DNA from 2 places in the Streptomyces sp. NPDC058307 genome. Region 2 is predicted to be linked to the other one. Evidence: predicted binding sites of a transcription regulator. Region 2 holds the regulator's gene; the other holds the start of a gene.

Evidence for each region. Region 2 encodes HspR, which represses chaperone genes until heat shock. Its sites were predicted from a motif close to TTGAGNNNNNNNNNCTCAA; they were not measured.
Region 1: lon (endopeptidase La) is a predicted target of HspR. The motif match lies at 1,865-1,883, and genes of this name have one in related genera.

What each region holds. Positions count from the first base shown of each region.
Region 1 covers NZ_JBHVYZ010000076.1:22,602-26,268, reverse strand. Annotated here, with positions in the region: gene ACFVYN_RS35785 (GNAT family N-acetyltransferase) at 1-497, opposite strand, end outside; gene ACFVYN_RS35780 (GNAT family N-acetyltransferase) at 1,071-1,727, opposite strand; gene lon (endopeptidase La) at 1,906-3,667, shown strand, end outside.
Region 2 covers NZ_JBHVYZ010000015.1:41,267-44,933, reverse strand. Annotated here, with positions in the region: gene ACFVYN_RS13665 (PA14 domain-containing protein) at 1-1,134, shown strand, start outside; gene ACFVYN_RS13660 (heat shock protein transcriptional repressor HspR) at 1,205-1,651, opposite strand; gene dnaJ (molecular chaperone DnaJ) at 1,657-2,838, opposite strand; gene grpE (nucleotide exchange factor GrpE) at 2,884-3,540, opposite strand; gene dnaK (molecular chaperone DnaK) at 3,537-3,667, opposite strand, start outside.

The sequences.
Region 1 (3,667 bases), on a different contig from region 2:
ACTTCGCCGTCCGCCTCGGCGACGTACACCGCGATGTCGTCCGGCGCGGTGGCGATCCGGCCGATCAGGTCGTCGGCGAGCCAGCTCCGGTCCTCGCCCCACACCACCGACTCCATCGCGGCGATCCGGTGCATGTCGGCATCCGCCGTGACGCGGCGCACGGTGACGCCTTCCGGCAGCAGGGGCTGTCGTACGGCCATCTCCGCGGCCCGGCCGACCAGTACGGTCTCCCGCTCCTCGGGGACGAAACCGGCCGCGCTCAGTCGGTCGGTGAGGTCGGCCGGGGTGTCGTGGGAGCGGGTCTTCCACTCGACGGCCTCACCGCGCGCCGCGAAGAAGTCACGTTGGCGTGCGATGAGTTCGTCGAGCGCGTCGTCCTGCACGCCGAGGTCGCGCGGCCCGCTCACGAACCCGCGGAACTGACCGACGATCCGCAGCAGCGGCCCGTCCTGCTCGTACGTCACCCCTGTGGGCGGGGTCGGGGGAGCACCGCGCATCTGGTCGTCGTAGGCGGAGAGGAGGGGGTGTATGCCTGGGGTGGTCCTGGTCGTTCGTTCTCCCGGTCGTCTCGGTCGTCTCTCGGTCGTCTCGGTCGTCTCTCGGTCGTCTCGGTCGTCTCTCGGTCGTTCTGGTCGTCGCCCCGCGCGTCGGGAACTGCTGGTCCTGCCGGACCTCTCATCGCTCCGCCAGAAGCCTCGTCTGCCACGACGTGGCAGAGAGCGAGACGGTGCAGGTCGACATCGTGCAGCGCCCGGTCGGCCGGCCGACGGCGGCTTCGACTGCCATGCCGGTGCTCGTCAGGACGCCCGCCCTCGCCCCCCGTTCTCCCGCGCAAGCTCCCACACCGTCGCCGTCTCTCTCCCACCGCTCCCGCGTCCGCCCGAGACGCGCGCCTCGTCCTTGGCCGGCTCCGGCGGCAGGGTCGGGCGCCAGGGCCGGAGTGTTCCGGGCCGTCGGGAAGAGCCAGTACCCGCCGGGCGTTGTCCGTCATGCCGCCGGCGGGAACCACCGGAGCATGGCAGAGGCTGTCCGCTGCCGTCTCCGGGTTTCCCGCGGGCGTTGACGGACGGTCAGCCGGCGTCCGGTCCGACGAACTTCGCACTGGTGAGCGGAGCTTGCACATGCCAGCCCAGAGACTCGTACAGGCCCCGGCCCGCGGGCGTCCCCGCCAGCACGCCGGTCTCGGCCCCCGTGGCGGCCGCCACGGCCTGGAGCGTGCGCATGACGACGCTGCCCAGCCCCCGGCGCCGATGGGCGGCCACGGTCACGATCTGGTCGAAGACGGCGGTGACGCCGGTCGGGGCGACCTGGCCGCGCGCCGCGAGGGAACCGTCGGGCGCGGCGACGAGCATGCGCGTGACGCCGCCGACGGTCCAGGTGCGCATCCGGTACCCGTCGGGGGCGGCGGGCCGTTCGGCCGGCGCGGTCAGGGGGACCGTCATGAGGAAGCCGGGTTCGGGATCCACCCACCAGCCCTCGCCGAGCCAGCCCCCGACCACCTCCGGGTCCTGGAACACCTTGAGCCACACCCCGGCCCCCGTGACCGAGCCCGCCACCTTGCGTACGGCCTCCTCGTCCACGCCGTCGCCCAGCGCGTCGAAGACGTGCCGCGACACGTGCGCGAGCTGCCCCACGTCGATGGTGAAACCCCACGGCTCACGCTCCGGAGCCGCCGCCCCGCGGGACACGGCCCAACCGGTCACCCACGCCTGCACGACTCCGTCCACCACGTCCCCTGTAATGGTCTCTTGACTGGCCTGTCTATTACGGCATGACCATAGGTCCGGAACGATTGATTCCGGCAGCCGTGATCGCCGACAGCGAACAGGCGGACGGGTGGGGAACATTCGACGGCCCCTGGGCATTGAGTCGGCATAGCTCAACTTGACTGCCTAAGGGGAGATCATGGCTTCGACGTCCACACCGCTCACCCTGCCCGTGCTGCCGCTCGACGACGAGGTCGTGCTGCCCGGAATGGTGGTTCCGCTGGACCTGAACGACACCGACGTACGCGCCGCGGTCGAGGCCGCCCAGGCCGCCGCCCGCTCGGAACCCGGAAAGCCGAAGGTCCTGCTGGTGCCACGCATCGACGGGACGTACGCGAGCACCGGTGTGCTCGGCACCGTCGAGCAGGTCGGCCGGCTGGCCGACGGCGACCCGGGCGCGCTCATCCGCGGCCGCAGCAGGGTGAAGATCGGTGCGGGGACCACCGGCCCGGGCGCCGCCCTGTGGGTCGAGGGGACCACGGTCGACCAGACCGTCCCCGACCCGCTGCCCGGCCACGCGACCGAACTGGTCAAGGAGTACAAGGCACTCGCCACCGCCTGGCTGCGCAAGCGCGGCGCCTGGCAGGTCGTCGACCGGGTGCAGGCCATCGACGACGTCTCCACCCTCGCCGACAACTCCGGTTACTCGCCCTTCCTGACCACCGAGCAGAAGGTCGAACTGCTGGAGACGGCCGACCCGGTCGCCCGCCTCAAGCTCGCCACCCAGCAGCTGCGCGACCACCTCGCCGAGCAGGATGTCGCCGAGACCATCGCCAAGGACGTCCAGGAGGGCGTCGACAAGCAGCAGCGGGAGTTCCTGCTCCGCCGTCAGCTGGAAGCCGTGCGCAAGGAACTGCGCGACCTCAACGGCGAGCAGGAGGGCGAGGAGTCCGACGACTACCGCGCCCGCGTGGAGGCCGCCGACCTGCCCGAGAAGGTGCGGGAAGCCGCCCTCAAGGAGGTCGACAAGCTGGAGCGGTCCTCCGACCAGTCCCCGGAGGGCTCCTGGATCCGCACCTGGCTGGACACGGTCCTCGAACTGCCGTGGAACGAACGGACCGAGGACGCGTACGACATCCAGGGCGCCAAGCAGATCCTCGACGCCGAGCACGCGGGCCTGGAGGACGTGAAGGAGCGGATCACCGAGTACCTGGCGGTGCGCAAGCGCCGTAACGAGCGGGGTCTCGGGGTCGTCGGCGGCAGGCGCGGCGGTGCCGTGCTCGCCCTGGTGGGCCCGCCCGGTGTCGGCAAGACCTCGCTCGGCGAGTCCGTCGCGCACGCCATGGGCCGCAAGTTCGTCCGCGTCGCCCTCGGCGGTGTCCGGGACGAGGCGGAGATCCGGGGCCACCGGCGGACGTACGTCGGCGCGCTGCCCGGCCGGATCGTGCGGGCGATCAAGGAGGCGGGGTCGATGAACCCGGTCGTCCTGCTCGACGAGATCGACAAGGTGGGCTCCGACTTCCGCGGCGACCCCGCGGCGGCCCTCCTGGAGGTCCTGGACCCGGCGCAGAACCACACCTTCCGTGACCACTACCTGGAGGTCGAACTCGACCTGTCGGACGTCGTCTTCCTCGCCACGGCCAACGTGCTGGAGGCGATCCCGGAGGCGCTGCTCGACCGGATGGAGCTGGTCCGGCTCGACGGGTACACCGAGGACGAGAAGATCGTCATCGCCCGTGACCACCTGCTTCCGCGTCAGCTGGAGCGAGCGGGGCTGGAGAAGGACGAGGTCGTCATCGACGAGAGCGCCCTGCGCAAGCTCGCCGGCGAGTACACCCGCGAGGCGGGCGTCCGCACCCTGGAGCGGTCGATCGCGAGGCTGTTGCGCAAGGTGGCGGCCCAGCACGAACTCGGCGAGCGACAGCTCCCCTTCACCGTCACGGACGAGGAGCTGCGCGGTC
Region 2 (3,667 bases):
GCACCGGCCGGTGTGCGCGCGGACGTGGTCGTCGGATCCGTACGCCTGGGCTGGGACGCCGTCGGCACCGCGAACACCTACCGCGTCTACCGAGCGGCCGCGCCGGAAGGCCCCTTCCAGGGGATCACCGAAGCGCTGGACGACACCTCGTACCGCGACACCTCGGCGGACCTCCACCAACGGTGGTACTACCGCGTCACAGCCTCCGATGCCGTCGGCAACGAATCCGTCCCGTCCGCGACCGCCGACACGGGCGTACCGGACACCACCCCGCCGAACCGGGTCACCGGGGTGACCGCGGAAGGCACCACGGCCGGCAACGCGGTGCGCTGGCAGGCCGCCGCCGACGCCGAGCACTACGAGGTGTGGGCCGCACCCGACGGGGAGTCGGACCCCGACGGGCCCACCACGGTCTTCGGCACCTCCTACAACGACCAGTGGGCGGCCGTCGCGACCGCCGTCACCTACCGCGTGCAGGCCGTCGACGCGCTCGGCAACGTCGCCCCCGCGTCCGAGCCGGTGACCGCGGTCCGGCCCGCCGCAGGCGATTCGGCGGCGCCCACGGGCGTGACGGGCACCCCGCGCGACGGCTCGACCGAGATCACCTGGGACTTCGGGGTCGACGGCGCCCGGTACGGTTACCGCCTCTACCGTCGGGCCGCGGTGTCCGAAGCCTGGACCCGGCTCGGCGACTCGACGACCACTGCCCTCCTGTTCTCCGACCGGCAGGCCCCTCAGGGCACGGCCGACTACTACGTGGTCGCCCTGGACGCGCAGGGCCACGAGTCGGCGCCCTCCGCCGTCGTCACCGTGGAGCGGGCAACCCCGGCCACCCCGACCGCGCCCGCACCGCCGACCATCGAGCTGTCCGCTCCCTACACCGAGTGCACGGCCAACGACTGCGCGCCACACGGCAGTTCGGCCGCCCCGCTCACCGTGACCCTCACCCACGACCGGTTGGTCAGCGGCTACACCTACCGCTTCATCGACGACGGCGAGGGCCTCAGGACCACCGACGGGTCGACACTCACCTGGACGCCGCCCGGACCCGGCTTCTACACCTTCGAGGTGCGCACGGTCGACCGCTACGGCCGCGCCGGCCCGTTCACCGGCATCAGCTTCATGGTCGGATGACCCTCAGCAGCCGCTGACGGCATGGAGAAGGGGCCCGGAGAGATCTCCGGGCCCCTTCTCCGGGCTGTGCCTAGTCCCTGGCCTTCTTCGGCCGCCACACCACCAGCGCGCTGGTCTGCTGGACCTCCTGGTACGGGACCAGGTCTCGGCGGTACGACGCGTGCACCGCCGCCTCACGCTGCTGCATGGCCGCCGCGGCACCCTCGACGGCCGCCTGGAGCTCGGCCACCCGGGACTGCAGGGCGGCGACCTGGTTCTCCAGCTCGATGATGCGCTTGATCCCGGCGAGGTTGACGCCCTCGTCCTGCGACAACTGCTGCACCTGGCGGAGCAGTTCGATGTCCCGGGCCGAGTAGCGCCGGCCCCGGCCCGCGGTGCGGTCCGGGGAGACCAGGCCCAGACGGTCGTACTGACGCAGCGTCTGCGGATGCAGTCCGGACAGCTGGGCCGCCACCGAGATGACGTAGACCGGGGTCTCCTCGGTCAGTTCATACGGGTTGCGTCGACGACCGTCCATCTAGATCATGCTCCCTTCGCGGCCTGGAACAGCTCCGCCCGTGGATCCTCACCCACGGTCGCCTCGCGATACGCCTCCAGCGCGTCACGAGCCTTCCCCGACAGCTCGGTCGGGACACTCACCTCGACGGTGACCAGCAGATCGCCCCGGGTGCCGTCCTTGCGGACCGCGCCCTTGCCCCGCGCCCGCATGGTGCGGCCGTTGGGCGTGCCCGGGGGCAGTTTCAGCGTCACCGAGGGGCCGCCCAGCGTCGGCACCTTGACCTCGCCGCCGAGCGCGGCCTCCGAGAAGGTCACCGGGACCGTCACCGTGAGGTTGTCGCCCTTGCGGCCGAAGACGGGGTGCGTGTCGACGTGCACGGTGACGTACAAGTCGCCCGCGGGGCCGCCGCGTTCACCGGGCGCCCCCTTCCCGCGCAGCCGGATCCGCTGGTTGTCCGACACCCCGGCCGGGATGCGGACCTGCATGGTGCGGGAGGACTTCGCCCGCCCGGAGCCCTTGCAGATCTCGCAGGGGTTCTCCGCGATCAGGCCGCGGCCCTTGCAGTCCGGGCACGGGTCCGTGAGGGAGAAGCCTCCCCCGGAACCCCTGGCCACCTGGCCGGTGCCCACGCAGGTCGGGCACACGCGCGGGTTGCCGTTCGCGTCGCCGGTGCCCGAACAGGCCTTGCAGGGGGCCTGCGAGGACATCCTGAGCGGGACCGTCGCACCCTCGATCGCCTCGGTGAAGCTGAGGGTGACCTCGGTGTCGATGTCCTGGCCGCGCCGCGGCTGGACGCGCGTGGTTCCGGAGCTGCCCCGGTTGAACAGGCCCCCGAAGACGTCTCCGAGTCCGCCGCCGAAGCCGCCCGCTCCCTGGCCCCCGCCCTGGGCGCCGCCTCCGAAGAGGTCGCCCAGGTCGAAGTTGAAGGAGCCGCCAGCGCCGCCCGGCCCGGGCCTGAAGCCGCCGTTGCCGAACAGGGCGCGGGCCTCGTCGTACTCCTTGCGCTTCTTGGGGTCACCGAGGATGTCGTTCGCCTCGGAGATCTCCTTGAAGCGCTCCTCGGCCTTGGCGTTGCCCTTGTTGGCGTCCGGGTGGAACTCGCGGGCGAGCTTGCGGTACGCCTTCTTGATCTCGGCCTCGGTGGCGTCCTTGGGGACGCCGAGGACCTTGTAGTAGTCCTTCTCGATGAAGTCCTTGGTGCTCATCCTCGACGCGCCCCCTTTCCGGTGTCCCGATCATTCTCTTCGACCTCAGCCCTCCTCAGGGCCGTTGTCCTTGTCGTCGCCGGCCTCGGACCCGTCCTCGGCCTTGACCGGCTGCGCGCCCGGCTGCGGCTCGGCCACGGCCACCCGCGCGGGGCGGATGGTGCGCTCGCCGATGCGGTACCCGGGCTGCAGGATCGCCACGCACGTCGTCTCGGTGACGTCCGGCGCGTAACTGTGCATCAGGGCCTCGTGGATCGTCGGGTCGAAGGGCTCGCCCTCCTTGCCGAACTGCTGGAGTCCCAGCTTCGCCGCCACGGTCTCCAGGGACTCCCCGACGCCCTTGAAACCGCCGACCAGTTCACCGTGTTCGCGCGCGCGGCCGATGTCGTCGAGCACGGGCAGGAGTTCGGTCAGGAGGTTCGCGACGGCGATCTCCTTGACCGTGATCCGGTCCCGCTCCACGCGGCGGCGGTAGTTCTGGAACTCGGCCTGGAGCCGCTGGAGGTCCGCGGTGCGCTCGTCGAGCGCCTTGCGCGACTGGTCCAGCTGGGCCGTCAGACCGGCGATCTGCGCTGTTGCGTCCCCGGCCGGGGCCGCCCCCGCCTCCGAAGAGGGGGCGGCGGCCTTCGGCTCGGCGTCGTCGGGGGTGGCGCCGGAGGGGACGTCGGGCTTCTCGTCGAAGCCCGGGGTCTCCTCCGTCACGCGGCACCGTCCTTGCGCTCGTCGTCCACGATCTCGGCGTCCACGACGTCGTCGTCCGCCTTGGCCTGGGAGGCACCGGCGTCCTCGCCGCCGGCGGCCGCTCCGGCCTGGGCGTCGGCGTACATGG